3 regions of the Streptomyces sp. NPDC039424 genome follow, and region 3 is predicted to be linked to each of the others. Evidence: riboswitches for the same ligand, from Rfam matches in the RefSeq annotation. Region 3 holds a riboswitch; each other region holds the start of a gene.
What was found. A riboswitch is a leader RNA that binds a small molecule or an ion and turns the genes downstream of it on or off. The one in region 3 is predicted to bind cobalamin.

Region 1 (7,554 bases), on a different contig from region 3:
CAGATCGGCGGCCAGAGCGCCCGCGTACGAGTGCTGGCGCAGCGGGTGCGGCGGGGTGAGGAACTGCTGTGCGAGCTGGAGAAGTTGGTGGGCGGTCCGGCGGAGGGCTGTCCCGGCCCGCACCCGACGGCGTCGGAGGGCACGCACCCGGACACGGAATGCCTGCGCTGCGCGGTGGCGGCGCTCCTCGTCCGCCACCGCGGTGGAGCCGCCGGACGGGATCCGGGACAGGAACGTTCCTCCACCTCACCGCGCCGGCCGTGACCGACCTGCCGGTGACCGGATGATCGCCCCGTCAGTCCCCGGCGTCCGCCTGCCCCTCGCCGAGCGCCCGCCCCAGCCGCAGGTTCCAGCGCCCGGCTCGCCCGCTGAGCTCGGTCGCCGTCAACGGCGGGACGTCGAGCCGCCAGAAGGTCGCCTCGGGCGCGTCGAGGACCTTGATCACCACGGCCCGTACGATCTCCGGCTCCACGACGGCGACGGTTCTGCCGTGCGTCTCCTGCGACGCGTCCAGCCAGCGGGCGACGCGTGCGCACAGGGCACGTACCGACTCGCCGCCGTGGGGTGCGGCGTCCGGCCGCGCCAGCCAGCGGGCGAGAGCGTCCGGTTCGGCCGCGCCGACCTCGCCGAGCGTCCGGCCCCGCCAGCGGCCGACGTCCAGGCCGGCCAACTCCGGAGCCCGTGCGGCGTCGAGACCGAGGGCCTCGGCGGTCTGCAGGCAGCGCGGGCTGGGGGAGACCAGCACCTGATCTGCGGCGCGCAGCGCGGAGGCGGCGGACCGGGCACGGGCCGCGCCCCTCGCGTCGAGCGGACTGCCGTCGTCGAACCGCGCCTCCCGCAGGGACCGGTTCGCCGCCGGTGAGATCAAGGTGACACGGCTGGTCATGCCTTCGCTCCTGTCCTTCGCGCACGGCCCGTACGGACGTGTCTGGGTACGGCATCACGGCCGAGAGGGCCGGGCGTGCGGCCCTCTCGGCCGGGCAAGGGGCTTCTAGGAGCCGGAGAGCTCCGCACGGACCGTTCGGGCCGCGGCGACGAGATTCTCCAGGGACGCGCGGGTCTCGGGCCAGCCGCGGGTCTTCAGCCCGCAGTCGGGGTTGACCCACAGCCGTTCGGCGGGGACGGCCTCCAGCCCCGTGCGCAGCAGGGCCGCTGCCTCCTGCGGGCTCGGCACGCGCGGGGAGTGGATGTCGTACACACCCGGTCCCGCCTCGCGCGGGTAGCGGTGGGCGGCGAGCTCGCGGGCGACCTGCATATGGGAGCGGGCGGCCTCCAGGCTGATGACGTCGGCGTCGAGCTCGTCGATGGCCTGGACGATGTCGCCGAACTCGGCGTAGCACATGTGGGTGTGGATCTGGGTGTCCGGCCGTACGCCGCCGGTGGTGAGCCGGAACGCCTCGGTGGCCCACGCCAGGTACACCGCGCGGTCGGCGGCGCGCAGCGGCAGCGTCTCGCGCAGCGCGGGCTCGTCCACCTGGATCACCGAGGTCCCGGCCGCCTCCAGGTCGTCGACCTCTTCGCGCAGAGCGAGGGCGACCTGCCGGGCGGTGGCGCCGAGGGGCTGGTCGTCGCGGACGAAGGACCAGGCGAGCATGGTGACCGGGCCGGTGAGCATGCCCTTGACCGGGCGGGAGGTGAGGGACTGGGCGTACGTCGTCCAGCGCACGGTCATCGGCGCGGGACGGGAGATGTCCCCGGCCAGGATCGGCGGGCGGACGTAGCGGGTGCCGTAGGACTGCACCCAGCCGTGCCGTGTGGCGAGGTAGCCCGTCAGCTGTTCGGCGAAGTACTGGACCATGTCGTTGCGTTCGGCCTCACCGTGCACGAGGACGTCCAGGCCGGTCTTCTCCTGGAAGGAGATCACCTCCTGGATCTCGGCCCTGACGCGGTCCTCGTAGCCGGCCGTGTCGGTCCGGCCCGCGCGGAGATCGGCGCGGGCGGTGCGCAGCTCGCCGGTCTGGGGGAAGGAGCCGATGGTGGTGGTCGGCAGCAGCGGCAGCCCGAGGTGGGCCCGCTGAGCCGCGGCCCGTGCGGAGTACGGCTGGGAGCGGCGGGCGTCGGCCTCCGTGACGGCGGCGGCGCGGGCCCGTACAGCGGGATCACGAGTGACCGACGAACTCGCCCGGGAGGCCAGGTCGGCGCGGTTGGCGGCGAGTTCGGCGCTGATCGTGTCGGTGCCCTGGGCGAGCCCCTTGGCGAGGGTGACGATCTCGGCCGTCTTCTGGCGGGCGAAGGCGAGCCAGCGCAGGATCTGCGGGTCGATGTCCCGCTCCGGGGCGGAGTCGAGCGGCACGTGGAGCAGGGAGCAGGAGGCCGACACGTCGACCCGGCCGGCCAGCCCGAGCAGGGTGCCGAGGGTGCTCAGGGACTTCTCCAGGTCGTTCACCCAGATGTTGCGGCCGTTGACCACACCCGCGATCAGGCGCTTGCCGGGCAGACCGCCGACCGCGGCGAGATCGTCGAGGTTGGCGGCGGCGGCCTCGGTGAAGTCCAGGGCGAGACCGTCGACCGGCGCCTTGGCCAGCACCGGCAGGGCCTCGCCGAGCCGGTCGAAGTACGAGGCGACCAGCAGCTTCGGCCGGTCGGTGAGGGCGCCGAGGCCGCGGAGGGCGCGTGCGACGGCGTTCAGCTCGGCCGGCGTACGGTCCAGGACCAGGGCGGGCTCGTCCAGCTGAACCCACTCGGCGCCCGCCGCGTGCAGGTCGGCGAGGACCTCGGCGTACACCGGCAGCAGCCGGTCGAGAAGGGTGAGCGGGACGAAGTCCGCGGGCACGCCCGGGGCGGGCTTGGCGAGCAGCAGGTAGGTGACCGGCCCGACCAGTACCGGTCGGGCGGTCAGGCCCAGGGCGAGCGCCTCCCTCAGCTCCGCGACCTGCTTGGTGGAGTCGGCCGTGAAGACGGTGTCCGGGCCCAGCTCGGGCACCAGGTAGTGGTAGTTGGTGTCGAACCACTTGGTCATCTCCAGCGGCGCCACGTCCTGGGTGCCGCGCGCCATGGCGAAGTATCCGTCCAGGGCGTCCGCGTCGACGGCGGCTCGATGGCGTGCGGGCACGGCTCCGACCATGACGGTGGTGTCCAGGACATGGTCGTAGTACGAGAAGTCGCCGGTGGGCACCTCGTGGATGCCTGCCCCGGCCAGCTGCCGCCAGTTCGCGCGGCGCAGTCCGGCGGCCGTGGCCTGGAGGGCGTCGGCGGTGACACGCCCCTTCCAGTAGCCCTCGATCGCCTTCTTCAGCTCTCGGTTCTGTCCCTGGCGGGGGTAGCCGTACACGGTGGCCCGTGCTGCCGCGGCTGCGGTCCTGGTGGTCACGGAGATCTCCTTCGCGAGATGAATCCCTGAGATCCCGGGGACGGGACGAGAGCGCGAAGGGGCGACCTGGTGTGTACGCCGACCCGCCCTCGAGGTCACCGGGATGTCCGCGCACGAGTCGTTCGCACACGGGCAGTTGGCAGGTCTTCGGACTCGCGGGCACGTCTTTGCCGTACGAGGTCGTACAGCTTGTACGAGGTCGTTCGTACGAGACACCTACTGGCCGTCGCTTCCCAGGCCCCGTTCGTGGGGCCCAGTGCGTATGACGGCGGTCGTTCCCGCTCACCGCTGCGGGGCAGTCCCGGATTCCCACCGGGTTCCCTCTTGCGACGCATCCCGCCTGGCGGACGGGGCGAACCAGCTGCACCGGCCAGCCTACGGGGCGTACCGCGGTCAGCGTCAACTCCCTTTTGGCGGCGCGGAGTTCATGTAAGCAGCACTCTGGCCGCGGGAGGTCCCCTGGGCTATCGCCGGTAACACCCCTGCCGCCGCAGGGGCAACTCGCGTATCTCCCGCACCGCCGTGTCCTGAACGCCTCGGGCGACCCGGTCCCCGGCCTGTACGCGGCCGGCGAGGTCGCGGGCTTCGGCGGAGGCGGCGTCCACGGCTACCGCTCGCTGGAGGGCACCTTCCTCGGCGGCTGCCTCTTCTCCGGCCGCCGGGCGGGCCGGGCCTCGGCGACCGCGACCGCCACCTGACCCTGCGGACGCCGGTGGTGACGTGGTGTCGGTCCGGATGCGATGATGCCCGGCGACAAGGCGACGGCGGAACGAGGAAGCCGGTGTGAATCCGGCGCGGTCCCGCCACTGTGATCGGCGAGCGGATCCCGCACAGGTCACCGCCCGGACACGGGCGGGAAGACCGGGACGAGCGACGACCCGAGAGCCAGGAGACTCACGCGGTCGCCTCCTCGACGACCACCGGGGCGGATCTCCCCGGAGAGGAGGGCGGTTCGGCATGTCCGCGAGGCCGACTGACGAGACGACCGCGGCGGAGGCACCGGCCGACCCGGTGCCGTGCCGGGTCGTCGTGTGCCGGGACTGCTGCTGCGGCACCCCCAAAGTGCCCGGCGTCGATCACGCGGCGCAAACCGCACGTCTCGCCGAGGTGGTGCCCGTACGCGTCTCCACCTGCCTCGACGTATGCGACCAGGCCAACGTGATCGTCGTCCAGCCCTCCCCGGCCGCCCGCGCCGCCGGCGCCCGCCCCGTCTGGCTCGGCCTGGTCAACGACCCCGAGGCGACGGAGGACATCGCCACCTGGATACGAGCGGGCGGCCCCGGCATCGCTCCCCAGCCCGCGATCCTCGACCTGTACACCTTCACCCCACCCCGGCGTCGCGCGGCGCCCCGGCCGAAGCCATAACCCCGCGTGGGCCTGCCCCTCATGTCTCAGGGCGTCGGCGCTGTCGCCGCCATGGCTCGGGCCGGGCCGGGCCGGGGCCGCGAGCGGAAGGTACGGCGGTAGGTGTCCGGCGGCACACCCACCGTCCGATTGAAGTGCCGGCGCAGCGTCGTGGCGGTGCCCATGCCGGTCGCCGCCGCGATGGTGTCGACGGTGTCGTCGGTGGTCTCCAGCAACTCCTGTGCGTGACGGATCCGTTGGGTGAGCAGCCACTGCAGCGGGGTGGTACCTGTCACCGCCCTGAAATGACGGCCCAGGTGGCGCGAGCTCATCCCCGCCTGGCGGGCCAGGTCCTCCACGGTGAGCGGATGGTCCAGCCGTTGGATCACCCAGGGGAAGAGTCCGGCGAGCGGGTAGTTGTCCGGGGCGGGGACCGGGGTGTTCACGAACTGGGCCTGGCCGCCGTCCCGGTGCGGCGGCACGACCAGGCGGCGGGCCAGCGTGTTGGCGATCGACGAGCCGTGGTCGACGCGGACGAGGTGCAGGCACAGATCCATGGCGGCGGCCTTGCCTGCGGAGGTGAGCACGCTGTCGTTGTCCACGTAGAGGACGTCCGGATCCACCGTCACCCGGGGATGACGCTCGGCCAGCTCCCGGGTGTGCGCCCAGTGCGTGGTCGCCCGCTTGCCGTCCAGCAGCCCGGCGGCCGCCAGCACGAAGGCACCCGTGCAGAGGGAGGCCACGCGTGCGCCCGCCTCGTGGGCCGCGCGCACCGCGTCGATCAGCTCGGCCGGCGGGTCCTGGCCGACGTCGGCCCAGCCCGGGACGATCACGGTGTCGGCGTGCGGGAGGCGGTCGAGTCCGTGATCGGGCTCCAACCGGAAACGGCCGACCCGCACGGCCGCCGGTCCGCAGACCGAGAGGCGGTACCAGGGGTCCGCCACCCCGGTCATATCGGCTCCGAACACCTCGCACGCCAGGGCCAGCTCGAACTGCAGCATGCCGTCGGTGACGGCCAGCGCGACAGTGGTCATGTCCGGAATTGTATGAGCCATGGCGTTCCGGACACTCCTGGTCAGGTGCCGATCCTCGCCAGGATGTCCGTGACAGACCGCAGCGCATCATTCGAGTACGGGGAGAACCATGCAATCGGGCCAGACAGTGGCGGTGTTCGGCGCATACGGGCACACCGGGCGGTTCGTGGTGACGGAACTGAGGGAACGTGGGTTCCTCCCGGTACTCTCCGGCCGAGACGCCGACAAGCTGAAGGCGCTGGCGTACGAAACCGGCCTGCACGCCCGCCCGGCATCCGTCGACGACCCGGCCTCCCTCGACCGCGCTCTGGCCGGCACCGCGGCCGTCATCAACTGCGCCGGCCCCTTCGCCACGACGGCCGCCCCCGTGATCGAGGCGGCCCTGCGAGCCGGGATCCCCTATCTGGACGTGGCGGCCGAGATCGAGGCCAACGTCGACACCTTCGCGCACTTCGCCGACCGGGCACGGGACGCGCAAGCGGTGATCGTCCCGGCGATGGCCTTCTTCGGCGGCCTGGGCGACCTGCTGGCCACCGCGACGATGGGCGACTGGACAGCGGCCGACGAGGCCCACATCGCCTACGGACTGAGCAACTGGCACCCCACACCCGGGACCCGCACGGCGGGCGCGGTCTCCCGCCACCGCCGAGGCGGCCGACGCATCCGCTACACCAACGGCCGGCTGGAGCACCGCCACGACACCCCACCCACCCTGAACTGGCCCTTCCCCGCCCCGATGGGCCCCCGCCCCGTCATCGGTGAGTTCACCATGGCCGACGTCGTAACCATCCCCAGCCACCTCTCCATCCCCGAAGTGACCACCTACATGACGGTCGAGGCGGCCCGGGACATCGCGTCCCCCGACACACCGACACCGTCCCCGATCGACGACCGCGGCCGCTCCGCTCAAACCTTCCTCGTCGACGTCCTCATCCGCTCAGGCCACACCGAACGCCGCGCCACAGCCCGCGGCCAGGACATCTACGCCATCACCGCCCCCCTCGTAGTCGAAGCGACCAACCGCATCCTCACGGCCCGGCCCCACACCTCCGGCGTCCTGTCGGCAGGAGCACTCTTCGACGCCCCCGACTTCCTCCGCGCACTGTCCCCGCACATCACCGTGGAACTGCGTCGGTAGCGGCACGAGGAGTCGTTGTGCGAGTAGGAGTGAGGCCGGGCGGCGCGCTCCTGCGACTGCCCCTGGCCCCCTACCCAGCACTTGAGCGCGCTTTCCGGCCCTGACGGAAGTCGAGGTACGACAGCGCTATCACCAACAGCGGCACAATGATCCACAGCAGTGTGACGCGAAGTCGGCCACCTGTCAGGGCGGCAACCACGACTACGGCGACGGCGCTGACGACGAAGCCGAAGAACTGCCGATAGGAGCGGAACCCACCCGCCAGTGCCGCATTCACCGCACCAGGATCGTCCTCCTCGGCGAGCGCGGCGCGCACAGGATGGTTGTTACCCTCGCGTCGAGCCTGCCGCCAGGCGAAGAACCACCGGCCGAGTGCGTAGAGAACGAACGTACCGAGGTAGAACCACCACTCGGTGGCATCGTCGGGTAATGAGCGAGCCAGTGTCATGAGCACCACGTGCCCCCGGCCTGAGGGAGTAGACGGTTCCGCATTCACGCCGGGGCCGACACGGGGCCTTACTCTCGGGCAATCGGGGTGCTGAGTCCACGGACCCTGTCATACGGCTGCTTCGGGCGGCATATGGCTGCACATACCGCGAAGACCTCGGCTTCAGCGTCTCCACTGGTGACGGGGTCTTTGGGCACCTCATACAGGGTGTCCCCGGCAGGATTCGAAACCTCCGCACACGGCTCCGGAGTGATTGCGTCGATCACCCCCCGCCCGCACC
Region 2 (7,554 bases), on a different contig from region 3:
GTTCGCCGAGGGCTTCGCCGACGGGCCGGGTGAGGGTCTTCTCGTGGGCGAACCGCACGCGGACGGGAAGGAGTCCGAGTCCTGGCACCTGACCGGCGCGCGACTCGACCTCGTCCTCGATGTGCTCGCCGAGGATCTGGAAGCCGCCGCAGACGCCGAGGGTCGGCCGCCCCTCGGCGGCCCTTCTGACGAGCGCGTCCGCCAGCCCGCGCTTCCGCAGCCACTCCAGCGCCCGGACCGTGCCCCGGGTTCCCGGGATCACCACGAGGTCGGCGTCGGCCAGTTCCTCGGGCCGGTCCACGAACCGCACCACGACGCCCGGTTCGGCGGCCAGCGCGTCCACGTCGGTGAAGTTGGACATCAGCGGAATCGCGCAGACGGCGACCCGCAGGACGTCCTCGCCGACCGGCGGGGCGACGTTCGACTCGCGGACCGTCCCCCGCAGGGACACCCGCAGTCCGTCCTCCTCGTCGATGCCGAGCCCGTGCCGGAACGGCAGGACGCCGTACGTCCGCCGCCCGGTGAGCCCGTGCAGCATGTCGAGCCCCGGCTCCAGCAGCGAGACGTCCCCCCGGAACTTGTTGACGAGGAACCCGGCGACCAGTTCCTGGTCCTCCCGCGACAGCAGGGCGACGGTCCCGAAGAAGGAGGCGAAGACGCCCCCGCGGTCGATGTCGCCCACGACGAGCACGGGAAGCCGGGCGTTGCGCGCGATCCCCATGTTCACGATGTCGGTCCGCCGCAGATTGATCTCGGCGGGCGAACCGGCCCCCTCACAGATCACCGCGTCATACGTGCCCCGCAACTCGGCGAGACAGTCGAGCACGGTTCCCAGCAGCCGCTGCTGCCGCCCGCCGTGGTAGCCGCGCGCGCTCAGCTCGCCCACCGGCTTGCCCAGGAGCACCACCTGGCTGCTCTGCTCACCGCCGGGCTTGAGGAGGACGGGGTTCATCAGCGCGGTCGGCTCCACGCGGCACGCCTGCGCCTGCATGGCCTGCGCCCGCCCGATCTCCGCGCCCTCGCGCGTCACGAACGAGTTGAGCGACATGTTCTGCGCCTTGAAGGGCGCGACCTTGACTCCCTGCCGCACCAGCCAGCGGCAGATCCCGGCCGTCACGACGCTCTTGCCGGCGTCGGAGGTGGTGCCGGCGACGAGCAGCCCGCCGTTCATGACCTACGTCCCTTCGTGACGGTGCGCGCGGCGACGCAGACACCGAGCGCGAGCAGGCCGACACGCCGGGAGAGCCGTACGGCCCGCTCGATGTCGGGAGTGGCGACGGCGCGCCCCGCGCCGCCGTTGAGCACGGGCCGGTGCTCGACCCGCCCCGCGTACGACAGCGTCCCGCCCAGCCGCACTCCCAGTGCGCCCGCGAACGCGGCCTCCACGGGCCCGGCGTTGGGGCTCGGATGCTTGGCCGCGTCGGCCCGCCAGGCCCGTACGGCACCCCGGGGGTCGCCGCCGGCCACGGCGGCCAGCGCCGCGGTCAGCCGGGCTCCCGGCCAGCCCGCGAGGTCGTCGAGCCGGGCCGAGGCCCACCCGTAGCGCCGGTACCTGGGCGACTTGTGGCCGACCATGGCGTCGAGGGTGTTGGCGGCCCGGAACCCGAGCAGTCCGGGCACCCCGGCCACGGCCCCCCACACCAGGGCTCCCACCACCGCGTCGGAGGTGTTCTCGGCGACGGACTCGACGACGGCCCGGGCGATCCCGTCGGCGTCGAGCGCCTGCGGATCCCGTCCGCACAGGTGCGGCAGCCGCGCCCGGGCGGCCTCGACGTCCCCCGCCTCCAGCGCCCGCCCGATGCGCCGGGCCTCCCGCGCGAGGGAGGTCCCGCCCACGACGGCCCAGGTGGCGGCGGCGGTCAGGGCGACGGAGGCGGTACGGGAGGGACGTACGGCGGATGCGGCGAGCGCCCCCAGCGACACGGCGCCGCCCACGCAGACCGCGGTGTGCAGCGCGCCCCATCCCCGGTGGTCCCGCCACAGCACCCGCTCCACGGCGCCCGCGGCCCGCCCGAACACGGCGACCGGATGCCCGTGGCGGGGATCGCCGAGCAGGTGGTCGCCGAGGAGGCCGGTGGCGGCGCCGTACGCGAAGACGCGATCGGCACGCATCGGCTCAGCCGGCCGTGGGGTCGGGCAGCGATCCGGTGCGGTACCTCGAACGGCAGGCGAGCATGGCGATATGTCCTCACTCAGGGTGTCCGCGCCCTGGTTCGACGAGACCGGCGGTGAGAGTTCCTGGCTCCCGGGGCTTCCTACCCCGGTGACAGTGGCGGGACCGCGCCGGATTCGCACCGGCTTCCTCTCCTGCCGCCGTAGATGGCCCCGGCAGTCCACCACGGCCCCGGAAGGGCCGTCAACTCGCTGTTGACCTGCGACGGGACAGTGTGCTGAGGCCCACACCGAACGCCAAAAGGCTCCTCCCCGCAGAGCGGGGAGGAGCCTTGCGGGCCTCGGTCAGGCCTTGGCCATGATCAGGTAGATGCCGTACACCACCGCCGCGGCGCAGGCCGCGAAGCACAGGTACGCGCCGGTGACGGCGAGCGCGGCCGAGTCGCCTTGCGCGGCGGCGCGTTCGCGGCGGGACAGACCCGTGATGCCGAGGGTGAAGAGGGCCACCATGCCGACGGTGACCGCGAGGCTGACACCGAAGACGGAGCCGAGGGCCGCCCAGTCGATCTTCATATCGGAGCTGCTTTCTTGTTGACCGGGTCTCGGTGTCAGACGGCCGCGGCCGGCGGGGTCGCCGGGTCGGCGGTGGCGACGGGCGCCGCGGGGGACGGGATGGTGGCCGTCAGGTCCTCGGTCACGGTGCCCGTGGGGGGAGGGGTGACCACGGCGATCGCGGTGGTCACCACGCCGGGGGGTTCCTCGATCTCGTTGACGTTGCCCGCGTCGACGACCTCGCGGCGGGAGATCTTCCAGATCGCGGCGCTGGAGGCCACCAGGAAGACCGCCACCAGCGCGGTGCCCCAGTCACCGAGGTCCGTCACGCTCTCGGCGAGCGCGCCGACCAGGGCGGCGGCCGGAAGCGTGAGCCCCCAGGCGACGAACATGCGGGTCGCCGTGGACCAGCGGACCACGCCGCCCTTGCGGCCCAGACCGGCGCCCATCACGGAGCCGGAGACCGAGTGCGTGGTGGAGAGGGAGAAGCCCAGGTGGGAGGAGGCCAGGATGACCGTCGCGGCGCTGGTCTGGGCGGCGAAGCCCTGCTGCGGCTGGAGGTCGGTCAGGCCCTTGCCCATGGTGCGGATGATGCGCCAGCCGCCGAGGAAGGTGCCGGCCGCGATGGCCACGCCCGCGGAGAGGATGACCCAGGTGGGAGGGTTGGAGCCCGGGGCTATGGAGCCGCCGGCGATCAGGGCCAGGGTGATGATGCCCATGGTCTTCTGCGCGTCGTTCGTGCCGTGCGCGAGGGAGACCAGGCCGGCCGAGGCGATCTGGCCGGCGCGGTAGCCCTTGCGGGCGGCCTCGCCGTCGGCGTTCTTGCCGATCGCGTAGGAGAACCGGGTGGCGACCATCGCCGCCAGGCCCGCGACCACCGGGGCCGCGACGGCCGGGAGCAGCACCTTGGTGACGAGCGCGTCGCCGTGGACGGCGCCCGTGCCGGCCGAGGCGATGGTGGCGCCGATCAGGCCGCCCATGAGGGCGTGGGAGGAGCTGGAGGGCAGTCCCACCAGCCAGGTCAGCAGGTTCCAGAGGATCGCGCCGACCAGGGCGGCGAAGATGACCTCGGGACGGATGCCGGTCTCGTCGACGAGACCCTTGGAGATCGTGTTGGCGACCTCCACGGAGAGGAAGGCGCCTACAAGGTTCAGCGCGGCGGACATGGCCACCGCGACCTTGGGCTTGAGCGCACCGGTCGAGATGGTGGTGGCCATCGCGTTGGCGGTGTCGTGGAAACCGTTCGTGAAATCGAACGCGAGTGCGGTTACCACCACAATCGCGAGGATCAGCGAGAAGCTTTCCATTTACCCAGGCAATCGTTCGAGCGTCATTGGCTGGTTGAACGTAGGCAACCTGGGTGAACGGAAGGTGAACTGGGATGGGCATCATGGTGTCAGAAGGGGGGAATGGCCGTTCCGTTTCGGCTCGTCGCCGCGGAACGGCCCGGACGCCCCTTGGTCAGCTGCCCCGGGCGAACGACTTCAGCCTGGCGGGGGAGCCGTTGAAGAGATTTTGGTCACCCGGCAGGCCGCCGCTGTTGTCGTACTGCCAGAAGGTCCAGGACGACCATCCGGCGGGCAGCGTCCCCGGATCCCCCGAGTGGCGGGCGATCCACAGCGCGTGGTCGGCGGCGAAGGCGTGGCTGCCGCCGGTGCAGGTGTTCCACCAGTGGGTGGTGGTGTAGATCACCGGACGGCGGCCGGTCTCCCGCCTCACCTCGTCGCTGAAGGCCTGGATCCAGCCCACCATGCTCGGCCGGCTCAGTCCGTAGCACTCGCGCTTCTTGTCGTACGGGTTGTATTCGATGTCCAGCGCGGGCGGCAGGGTCCAGCCGTCCGCGCTCCAGGCGCCGCCGTGGCGCACGAAGTACGCGGCCTGCACGGCGCCCGGCGACTCGTTGGGCAGGGCGAAGTGGTACGCGCCGCGGACCAGGCCGGCGTCGCGCGAGCCTTCGTACTGCTGGGTGAAGTAGGGATTGCGGTAGTCGGTCGACTCGGTCGCCTTGATGTAGACGAACCTGGCGCCCTTCGCCTTCGCGACCTGCCAGTCGACGGTCTTCTGGTGGGACGAGACGTCATGTCCCCTCGGCAGGCTCGCCGCCGAGGCCTGGACCCCGGCGAGGGCCGTCGCTCCGACGGCGAGGACGGCCGCGGCCGCGACGAGCGGGCGGACACGGTGACGGGACGGTGATGTGTGATCACGGGCCATGGATCCCCCGGAATGGCAACGTGCACGACAAAACGTGCAGACGATAACGGAAGATCATTAGATGACAGATGATCTCCGGCCAATCACTGAAAGAGGGGGATTTATGGCGTTATGCGCTCTTTCGGAGGAATGGATTCCGGCCTAACCTGCCCCCACGTGACGCCGTGTCAGGGAACCCGCTGGCAGGATCACCGCCATGGCTGAAGAGAGCAGAGGCGTGCGCGAGCGGGAGTCGCGAGCCTGGGAGGCGCTGGTCGCGACGGCCCGCAGGACGGTGGCCGACCAACTCGTCGTCGGCACCTCGGGCAACGTGTCGGTGCGTGTCGGCGACACCGTGCTGGTCACACCGTCGGGCGTGCCCTACGACCGGCTGACGCCGCACGACGTCACCGGCGTCGACCTCACCGGACGGCAGGTGCTCGGCACGCTGGTCCCCACCAGCGAGCTGCCCATGCACCTCGCCGTGTACCGCACCACCGACGCCCACGCCGTCGTCCACACCCACGCCGTGCACGCCACGGCCGTGTCCACCCTCGTGGCCGAACTGCCGGCGGTCCACTACATGTCCGGCGCGCTCGGCGGTCCCGTCCGGGTCGCCCCCTACGCGACGTACGGCACCGAGGAGTTGGCCGAGAACATGCTCCGCGCCCTCGCCGACCGCTCCGGGTGCCTCCTCCAGAACCACGGCACGATCACCCACGGCGCCACCCTCGACCAGGCCTACGACCGCGCCGCCCAGCTGGAATGGATGTGCCGTCTGTGGCTGACGGCGTCCTCGGTGCCCGGCCTGACGCCGTCCCTGCTGACCCCGGAGCAACTGGCGGCGGCGGGGGAGAAGCTGAGCGGGTACGGACAGCGGAGGTGACGGCCGGCGGCGCGCACACCGTCCCGGCGCCGCCCCGGGGATTGAAAGGCGCCTCCCGCTGGAACCCGGGAGGACATGTCACCTCGATCTCTCCTCCCGCTGGCCGGTGAACGGCTCCGCCGGGACACTGGATCCGTGCGCACCGTCACAGCGGCGGCCTCGGCCGTCACCGCGGTCCTGGCGGCCGGCGTGGCCGGTGTGGCCGCCGGCCGGATCGCCAGCGACGCCACGCTCAAGGCGGCCCCCGGCCGGCCCCTGCCCACCGAGCCCCGGCTCACCGTGCACGCCGCGACCGCGGACCGGATCACCCTCACCCGCGACCTGGCATCGCTGCGCCCCGGCACCTACGGCCTGGCCGGTGAGAACGCGCACGCCGTGGTCGGCCCCGTCCTGGAGGCCGCCGCACCCACCCCCGACGCCGTCGTACGCCGCCTGGAACGCGTCACCCACGGCACGCTCGAACCCGGCGACCGGGTCTGGCTCACCCCCGGCCTGCATGTCGGCGAGCCGGGCACCGCCCTCGGCCTCGACCACACCGACGTCGAAGTCCCCGGCGAACTCGGCCACCTGCCCGCCTGGTTCGTGCCCGGCGCACGGGACACCTGGGTGATCACCGTGCACGGACTGGGCACCACGCGCGAGCACCCGATGAACGTCATGGCGTTCCTGCACGGCAGGCGCCTGCCCGTGCTCGACCTCGCCTACCGCGGCGACCCCGGCGCCCCCCGCCCGCCGGACGGCCTGCACCACCTAGGCGAGACCGAGTGGCGCGACCTGGACGCGGCCATCCGCCACGCCCTCCGCCACGGAGCCCGGCGCGTCGTCCTCCACGGCTGGTCCACCGGCGCCGCCATGGCCCTGCGCGCCGCCGCGCGCTCCGCCGTGCGCGACCGGATCGCCGGTCTCGTACTGGACTCACCGGTGCTCAACTGGGAGGCCACCGTGCGCGCCCTGGCCGCCGCCCGGCGCACGCCGGACTTCCTGCTGCCGCTCGCCGTGCGCGCCGCCCAGGGCCGCGCCGGCCTGCACCCCGACCACCTCGCCGACACCGCCGATCCGGCGGGGCTCACCGTGCCCACCCTCCTGATCCACGGACCCGACGACGCGGTGGCCCCCTGGGAGTTCTCCCGCCGCCTCGCCGCCAGGCGCGCCGACCGGGTCGCCCTGCACACCGTGCCGCAGGCCCCGCACGGGGCGATGTGGAACGCCGACCCGGCAGGATACGAGGAGGTGCTGCGCCGCTTCCTGACGCCGCTGATGTGACCCGACGGCGAGTCGGACGCCCCGGTTCCAGCCGTTCCGTTTAAGGCCGTACCACTGGCCTGAACATCGCTCCCCAGCCCCCGCGGGACCACGTCCGCCCGCCGCCCCCGCGGCCCCCGGTGACATTCCGTTTGGGTTTTCGGACCGTCAACCGGAAGACTGCACCCGTGACGTCCCGTATCCCGCGCGACTCCAGGCTCCGACTCGTCCGACCGCGACCCCTGGCCGCCGCCCCCCGAGCGATGAACCAGCGGCGCTCGCGCCGCCCAGCACCGCGCCCGCCGGAGGGCACGCCCGCCCCCGCCGAGCTGGCGCGAATGGCGCGAATCCGCCTGGCCGACGCGGCCCGCGTCGCCCACTGGGCCGACGCCGCCCTCGGCCCCGGCCGCGACGGCGCCACCACCGACGGCAAGGCCACCCTCTCCGCGTCGACCGCCGAACGGGCCGCCGCCGACCTGGGCCTGACCGCGGCTCAGATCCGTGCCGACTGGGACACCGCCCGCCTCGCCGGGCTCGTCGAGGTGCACGGCGACAGCGCGCGCCCCGGCTGG
Region 3 (7,554 bases):
CGTCGGGGTCGGCGGAGGGCTCGCCGCCCCGGGTGCCGGAGAGGGTGACCAGCCAGCGGTCGTCCTCGATCGGGACGATGATCCCGCCCCTGCCGGGGGTCTGGCGCGGGTCCGCCTGGACGTTGACGACCGGGAAGCGCCGGGACGCGGTGGAGCCGGGGGCTCGGTAGACGCGGCTGGCGTAGGCGACACCCGCGTCGACCACGCGCTCCGCCACCGGGGCGAGGCCCAGCGCCTCCAGCCACCTGTGCGCCTGCGAGGCACGTCCGCTCGCGTCGATCACCAGGTCCGCGTGCAGGGTGATCGCCCCGCCCGCGGGCCCGTTCGGTATGCGCACGCCCGTCACCCGGTCCCGGTCGCCGACCAGGCCGCCCACCCTCGTCCCGTCGAGCAGGGTGATCCGGCGCCGCCCCAGCACGTTCGCCCGGATCACCGCGTCCAGCAGGTCGCGGCTGCACACGATCATGTGGTGGCGGGAGTCGGTGAACCGCCGGAACCACTCCCCGGAGGGCGCCTTGCTGACCAGGTCGGTCATCGCGTCGATCAGTCCGGCACCCCTGCCGGCCAGCTCCCCGGTGACGCCCGGCAGCAGCTCCTCCAGCGCGGCCACTCCCCCCGACCACAGCAGATGGGCGTGGCGTGCCTGGGGCAGGCCCTTGCGGTGCTCGGGCCCCTCGGGCAGCCGGTCGCTCTCGATCACCGTGACCTCGTTGAACCGGCTGGAGAGCACGGCGGCGGCCAGCATCCCGGCCGTACTGCCCCCGATGACGATCGCGGTACGGCGATGGATGGTCCGTCTGTCAGGCATGTGGGGTGAGACCTTCTGTGGTGGCCGCCTGCCGGCGGAACGTTTCTATGGCCGACGAGTGAAGGCGCAGGGCCTGCGCGATCGACTCCAGCTCGCTGTCCGGGACATCGGGGGAATGCCCGTCACCGTCGTACTCCGGGCCCGGATCTCCGCCCTCACCGGCGGAGCGCAGCGCGTCCACGGCGACCAGGATGTCCACCGCGCCCGCGATGCCGCGCGCGACGGGGTCGGGGTGACCGGCGGCCAGGGCCTGCAGACGGGCCCGCTCGCGCCGGGTTCCGCTCAGGTGCGGGGCGACTTTGAGCAGGGCGTCGTTGATGGCGGCCCGGCGCAGTTCGAGCTGGAGTTCGGCGCCGCTGACCCGGCCGGTCGCCGGGGCGGACGGCGCGGTGACCGTCAGCACCGCCTGCCACAGCGGCTCCAGGCGCCGGTGGGTGCGCCACAGCCGCCGGCGCTCCTCCGCGAGCGGGCCGGCCTGCCCGGCGATGAACCCGACCCCGACCAGGATCGCCTCCGCGATGGCGAACGGCGGCGCGACGTACGTCGACAGCCAGTCCCAGTTCCGCCCGCTCCAGCGGGCGCCGATCGCGGCGACCTTGGCGACGTCGAAGATGAACCCGAGCGCGTAGGCGACCTGTAGGAACACCACCGCGCGGCGCAGCCAGGCGTCCTGGACCTCCTGGAACCAGGCCCACAGGATGCTCGCGGCGACCACCGCGGACACCATGTGGGCGACCAGGTAGAGCATGGCGAACTCGCGCATCCACGGGGTGTTCGCGTAGTAGGTGTCCAGGTCGCGCAGCCGCTCCACATGGTGGTCGCCGAGCAGGAAGGTCACCCACAGGCCGACGATGATCACGCCGTACGCGATCCAGACCATGCGGGTGCGCCGGCGCCGGACGGCCGACGGCGGCTCGCGCCAGGTGATGATCAGCCACAGGCAGGCGCCGCAGTAGGCGGTGAGCAGCGAGTAGACCCAGAGACCGGCGAAGTTGGGCACTCCGGCGAGCTCGTTGATGCGGTGCAGGTTGCCGGGCGGCAGGGAGGCGAAGACGACGGCTCCGATGCCGAGCAGCAGCGCCGTCGCCCGCAGGATGGGGTCCTGCCACGCCCGTCTGAGCAGCGGCAGTTTGATCACGAAGGCGACGGCCAGCAGCACGGCCGGAACGGCGTAGGCGAGGAACGAGCCCGCTATGTCCCAGCCCATCACGGCCCGCCGACGTTGCCGAGCGAGGACGACAGACGGTCCGTCAGGGTGTCCTGGGTCATCCGGCCGGCCGCCGCCCGGGGGCCGACGACCTTGGAGAACTTGGCCGCCAGCCGCAGCCCGCACTGCTCGGCCTCCCACTCGGCCTCGGCGGTCGCGGCGGCCGGGGACCGCGTGGCCATGGCGACCACCCGCTCCCAGGGGATGTCCTCGTCGGCCTGGGTGAGCAGCCGACGGGCGGCGGCGGGCATGCCGGCCGGGTAGTGCACGTCCAGGGTCTGGTAGTAGATGTGGCCGATCTCGTGTCCGGCGATCACGAACTTGTGCGCGCCGGGTGCCCGGGCCTCCACCACGACGATGTACTCGTCGTCCTTGGCGAAGGTGACCCCGGAGACGTCGAGCCCCGGCGGGAAGCCGACGAACTTCAGCCGGACGGGCCGGTCCAGCCGCGGGCTGAGCGTGTCGCACACGGCGTGCAGGAACGCCTCGGGCTCGGTCGGCGGTGTCAGTGTGCCGGCGGTGTCACGGACGAGCTGGGCGAGGAACCGCTTCGGCGATCTTTTCCGGCTCATTAATCGTCCTTCGTGTGCGGTGTGCGGCACGCGGCTCACCCGCGAACCTTCGGGCCGCCCGCGCCCGCGTCAGCGTCCTCGGTCTTGATGATCATCTCAGCCAGGTCGACGAGCGTGGCCAGCTGACGGGCGTTCATCCGCGGGGCGCGCATCGCCAGCCGCACCAGCCCGCTCTCCCGCAGCACCAGCAGCGGATCGGCCTCCGCCTCCAGGCTCTGGAGCACCGGTTGCAGGGCCTCGTACAGTGCCTCGGGCTCGTCCGCGGTGAAGTATCCGGCGGGCAGCCCGAAGAACCGGCGCAGCCGGTCGGCGTGTTCGAGGCTCGGCATACCGCTCTTGCGCCACACGCTCAGCCACTGCCGGCTCGTTCCCGCGATCCTGGCCAGCTCGTCCAGCGAGTAGCGCTTGCCGTCGGGCCGGCGCCGGGTCTCGCGGATGAAGTCGAGCCGCTGCCGGACCCGTTCGTCCAGCCCGATCTCGGGTGCGGCGCCGCCCGCGAGCAGTCGGGCGACCACGTCGGCGGGTATCCCCGTCCGGTACGACAGGTCGGCCACGTCCAGGACCTCCGGCAGCCGGCCCCCCGGCCGCCCGGTGAGCTCGCCGAGGCGCTCCAGCACGCCGGCAAGCGGGGCGTAGGCGTCACTCACCGAAGTCCCCCCTGGGCGTGTCGTCGGTTCCGTGGCTGAGCTGACGCGAGGCTACCGGGTCGCCCGCCGGTCGAGAAGGCATGACAACATCAGCTGCGGAATTAGGCAGCAATCGTTGACAGTTGAGGCCTGAACACGACAGGATCATGACGCAAGGTCACACTCCGAGGCCGCTCAGCGAAGCCGGAGGGTGCGCCTTGTCCCGCCCCGGGTGCTGCCTATGGGGGAGCAGCATCCGGGGCGTTACCTCTGCGCACGCCGGTCCGGGCGGGGCCTGGAACGCCACATCGGCCGGGCGGGCCGTTCTCGGCGTTGGCCGGACGCGGGCGCAGGGGTGGGCGGGGTCCCGGGCGGGCAGGACGTGCAGACGCCGCAGCGGGCGGGCGAGTTCCGCGCCCGCCTCCGCCGGGCTCAGCGAGGGGCACCGGGTAGCCGTGCTCGCGCGCGTACATCATCACCGCTCACCGCGCCCTCGGCGGAGGCGTCGATCTCGTACACCTCGGCCGACCGCCCCGGGCCGAGCGGTCTCCCCGTCGGTGTCATGCCGCGACCTTAGGGGCCGATGCTGTGATCCTCGGCTCACAGCCGTCCCTCAGTCTCAGGGTTACGGGCGGGTAGAGTGACCGCGTCGTCATCACACCCGTACGGGGGGAAGCCGGTGCAATTCCGGCGCTGGCCCGCAACCGTGAACCGCCCTGGGCGGTGAGCCGGACTGCCCTGTACGGGACGTTGACCGGCTCACGTGCGTCGGCGGCCCGCCGCGCACGGCACCGTCGAGGTCTACGGAGCCGAGCCGCCCGGGGTGTCCCGTGCTGCCCGCGCTCCGCTTCAGGGAGAGGCAGTCGCCGACCATGAACGTCCGCCGCAGCGCAGCGGCTCTGGCCGCCATCGGTGTGATGGCCGCCGCAGCGCCCGCCACCGCCGCGTCCCCGTCCCCCTCCCCGTCGACGGCACTTCCGTCGGGGCTGTACGGCAGCTCGGACCCGAAGTACGACGGTGTGTGGCGGCAGTCCCTCGCGCTGCTCGCCCAGCGCACCGTGGGCGTCCGGCCGGCCGCGAAGGCCGTCGACTGGCTGGTGGGGCAGCAGTGCGCGGACGGCGGGTTCGCCGCCTACCGGCCGGACCCCGCCAAGACCTGTGCGGCGACCAACGCCCAGACCGACACCAACAGCACGGCCGTCGCCGTGCAGGCGCTGAAGGCGCTCGGCGAGCACGACGGCGAGGTCCGCAAGGCGGTGACCTGGCTGAAGATGATGCAGAACAAGGACGGCGGCTGGAGTTACACGCCGGGCTCGCCCAGCGACACGAACTCCACCTCCCTGGTCATCGGCGCGCTCGCGGTGGCCGGCGAGGATCCCTTGCGGCTGCGCACCGAGGGCAGGACCCCGGCCGAACTGCTGGCCAAGTGGTCCATCTCCTGCGAGGGGGACGACGGGGGCGCCCTCGCCTACCAGCCGGACAAGAAGGGCAGGCTGGTGGGCAACGCGGACGCGACGGCCGCCGGGGTGCTGGGCGCGCTCGGCAAGGGCTTCGTGACGAAGGCCGGGAAGGCGCCGGAGGAGGGCTACGTCTGCGCCGACTCCGGCAAGCAGCTCACCCCGCAGGACATCTCCCGCAACGGCGCCGCGTACCTGTCGGACGCGACGCACGACACCGGCTACCTCAAGTCCGCCCTCGCGGGTGCCAAGGACCAGCCGGACTACGGCAACACCGCCGACGCGGTCGTCGCCCTCGCCGCGCGGGGCTGGACGAAGCAGGCGAAGAAGCCGTACGCCTGGCTGGAGAAGAACGGCGTGCCGTGGGCGAAGCAGAGCGGGCCCGCCGCCTACGCCGAGCTGATCTTCGCCGCGCACGCGATGGGCGCCGACCCGCGCGACTTCGGCGGTACGGACCTGGTGCGGGCCCTGGGCGCGACGGGACCGGCGCCGCAGACGGCCAAGGCGAAGGCCGCGCAGGACGAGAAGGACGAGGACGGCTCCGGGGTGAGCATCTGGTGGATCATCGGCACCGGCCTCGTCGGCGGGATCGGGATCGGCTTCCTGCTCAGCGGACGCAAGAGGACGCGGCAGCCGTGACCGCCGTCCGCCGTGCCGGGGCGCTGCTCCTGGCGGCCCTCCTCTGCGTGGGGCTCGCGGGTCAGGCGCGGGCCACCGGCTACCGGTACTGGTCCTTCTGGGAGCGCACCGGCGGCCACTGGACCTACGCCACGCAGGGCCCCTCGACCGCCCGGCCCTCCGACGGCGACGTCCAGGGCTTCCGCTTCGCGGTGAGTGCGGACTCCGCCGACGCGACGCGCCCGCGCGGTACGGCGGACTTCGACTCGATCTGCGCCGATTCGCCCGCGCGGGCGGGCCGGAAGCGGGTGGCGCTCGTGCTCGACTTCGGTACGTCCGCGGACGCGCCGTCGGGCGAGACCCCGCCCGCCCGCCGGACGGCCTGTGCGGTCATCTCCTCCGACGGGACCGCCGCCGACGCGCTGGCCTCGGTGGCGGGGCCGCTGCGGTACGACGCCGACGCACTGCTGTGTGCGATCGCGGGGTATCCGGAGAAGGGGTGCGGGGAGCAGGTGGCGGAGGGGAGGTCCCGCCCGGCGCCGGACCAGGCGCCGGCCCAGGCGAAGGACGACCCGGAGCACGGTCCGTCGGTGGGCCTGCTGGCAGGCGCGGGTGCCGTCGTGCTGCTGGGCGGAGCCGCGCTGTGGCAGGCACGGCGGCGCCGGGATGCGTAGGGCGCCGCGCGCCGCGGGTGTCCACCCCGGCGCCTGGTGGCTGTGGTCCATGGGCCTCGGCACCGCGGCCACCCGCACCACCAACCCCCTCCTGCTCGCCCTCCTCATAGCGACGGCGGGCTACGTGGTCGCCACCCACCGCACGGCCGCCCCCTGGTCCCGCTCCTACACCGCCTTCGCCCGACTCGCCCTGGCCGTCCTCCTCGTCCGCCTGGTCTTCGCGGTGGCGCTCGGCTCCCCCGTCCCCGGCACGCACGTGATCGTCACCCTCCCCGAAGTCCCGCTCCCGCACTGGGCGCAGGGCATCCGCCTGGGCGGCAGGGTGACGGCGGAGGCGCTGGTCTTCGCGCTGTACGACGGTCTGAAGCTGGCCACCCTGCTCATCTGCGTGGGCGCGGCGAACGCCCTGGCCAACCCGGCCCGGCTGCTGAAGTGCCTGCCCGGCGCGCTGTACGAGACGGGCGTGGCCGTGGTGGTCGCCCTCACCTTCGCGCCGAACCTGGTCGCCGACGTGCAGCGGCTGCGCGCCGCCCGCCGCCTGCGCGGCCGACCGGACCGGGGTGTCAGGGGTCTGCTGCAGGTCGGACTGCCAGTGCTGGAGGGCGCGTTGGAGCGGTCGGTCGCCCTCGCCGCCGCGATGGACGCGCGCGGGTACGGCCGCAGCGCCGACGTACCGGCCCGGGTCCGCCGTACCACCGCCGTCCTCACCCTCGGCGGGCTGCTCGGGGTGTGCGCGGGAACGTACGGGCTGCTCACCGCCGAGGGCGGCACATACGGCCTGCCGGTGCTGCTCACCGGGGTGGCCGCCGCGCTGGCGGGGCTGCGCCTGGGCGGGCGCCGCACACTGCGCACCCGGTACCGCCCGGACGCCTGGGACACGCGCGCCTGGCTGGTCGCGGCGTCCGGCGCGGCCGTCGCCGCGCTGCTGGCCCTGGCCTCGGCACAGGACCCCGCCGCCCTGCACCCCGGCGTGGTCCCGCTGATCGCGCCCACGCTTCCGCTCTGGCCGGCGGCGGCCGTACTCCTCGCCCTGTTGCCCGCCTTCGTCGTACCCAAGGAGCCGTCGTGATCCGCTTCGAGGATGTCTCCGTGACGTACGAGGGAGCGGCCGAACCAACCGTGCGGGGTGTGGACTTCGAGGTGCCGGAGGGTGAACTCGTCCTGCTCGTCGGACCGTCGGGCGTGGGCAAGTCCACGGTGCTGGGCGCGGTGAGCGGGCTGGTGCCGCACTTCACCGGCGGCACCCTGCGCGGCCGGGTCACCGTCGCCGGGCGGGACACCCGTACCCACAAGCCGCGCGAACTGGCCGACGTGGTGGGCACGGTGGGCCAGGATCCGCTGGCGCACTTCGTGACGGACACGGTGGAGGACGAACTCGCCTACGGGATGGAGTCGTTGGGCCTCGCCCCGGAGGTGATGCGGCGCCGCGTCGAGGAGACCCTCGACCTGCTCGGTCTGGCCGACCTGCGCGAGAGGCCCATCGCCACGCTCTCCGGCGGCCAGCGGCAGCGGGTGGCGATCGGCTCGGTCCTCACCCCGCACCCCAGGGTCCTCGTCCTGGACGAGCCGACGTCGGCGCTCGACCCGGCCGC

Region 1: it holds a riboswitch for cobalamin, as region 3 does, so the genes downstream of both, ACZ7L0_RS04790 ((2Fe-2S) ferredoxin domain-containing protein) here and ACZ7L0_RS31260 (prenyltransferase/squalene oxidase repeat-containing protein) in region 3, are expected to answer to the same signal.
Region 2: it holds a riboswitch for cobalamin, as region 3 does, so the genes downstream of both, ACZ7L0_RS11015 (cobalamin biosynthesis protein) here and ACZ7L0_RS31260 (prenyltransferase/squalene oxidase repeat-containing protein) in region 3, are expected to answer to the same signal.

The regions. Positions count from the first base shown of each region.
Region 1 is NZ_JBVKAI010000002.1:1,173-8,726, reverse strand. Features, by position in the region: gene ACZ7L0_RS04810 (hypothetical protein) at 1-264, shown strand, start outside; gene ACZ7L0_RS04805 (histidine phosphatase family protein) at 296-886, opposite strand; gene metE (5-methyltetrahydropteroyltriglutamate--homocysteine S-methyltransferase) at 992-3,310, opposite strand; cobalamin riboswitch at 3,432-3,687, opposite strand; partial or broken gene ACZ7L0_RS04795 (FAD-binding protein) at 3,832-4,008, shown strand; cobalamin riboswitch at 4,037-4,226, shown strand; gene ACZ7L0_RS04790 ((2Fe-2S) ferredoxin domain-containing protein) at 4,268-4,675, shown strand; gene ACZ7L0_RS04785 (helix-turn-helix domain-containing protein) at 4,702-5,688, opposite strand; gene ACZ7L0_RS04780 (saccharopine dehydrogenase family protein) at 5,798-6,826, shown strand; gene ACZ7L0_RS04775 (hypothetical protein) at 6,897-7,280, opposite strand.
Region 2 is NZ_JBVKAI010000003.1:605,923-613,476, forward strand. Features, by position in the region: gene ACZ7L0_RS11010 (cobyric acid synthase) at 1-1,171, opposite strand, end outside; gene ACZ7L0_RS11015 (cobalamin biosynthesis protein) at 1,168-2,112, opposite strand; cobalamin riboswitch at 2,214-2,353, opposite strand; gene ACZ7L0_RS11020 (hypothetical protein) at 2,458-2,685, opposite strand; gene ACZ7L0_RS11025 (inorganic phosphate transporter) at 2,721-3,971, opposite strand; gene ACZ7L0_RS11030 (lysozyme) at 4,126-4,875, opposite strand; gene ACZ7L0_RS11035 (class II aldolase/adducin family protein) at 5,072-5,740, shown strand; gene ACZ7L0_RS11040 (alpha/beta hydrolase family protein) at 5,876-7,003, shown strand; gene ACZ7L0_RS11045 (hypothetical protein) at 7,171-7,554, shown strand, end outside.
Region 3 is NZ_JBVKAI010000015.1:145,931-153,484, reverse strand. Features, by position in the region: gene ACZ7L0_RS31280 (FAD-dependent oxidoreductase) at 1-808, opposite strand, end outside; gene ACZ7L0_RS31275 (MAB_1171c family putative transporter) at 801-2,015, opposite strand; gene ACZ7L0_RS31270 (hypothetical protein) at 2,015-2,587, opposite strand; gene ACZ7L0_RS31265 (XRE family transcriptional regulator) at 2,623-3,234, opposite strand; cobalamin riboswitch at 3,823-3,946, shown strand; gene ACZ7L0_RS31260 (prenyltransferase/squalene oxidase repeat-containing protein) at 4,086-5,309, shown strand; gene ACZ7L0_RS31255 (SCO2322 family protein) at 5,306-5,962, shown strand; gene ACZ7L0_RS31250 (CbiQ family ECF transporter T component) at 5,955-7,031, shown strand; gene ACZ7L0_RS31245 (ABC transporter ATP-binding protein) at 7,028-7,554, shown strand, end outside.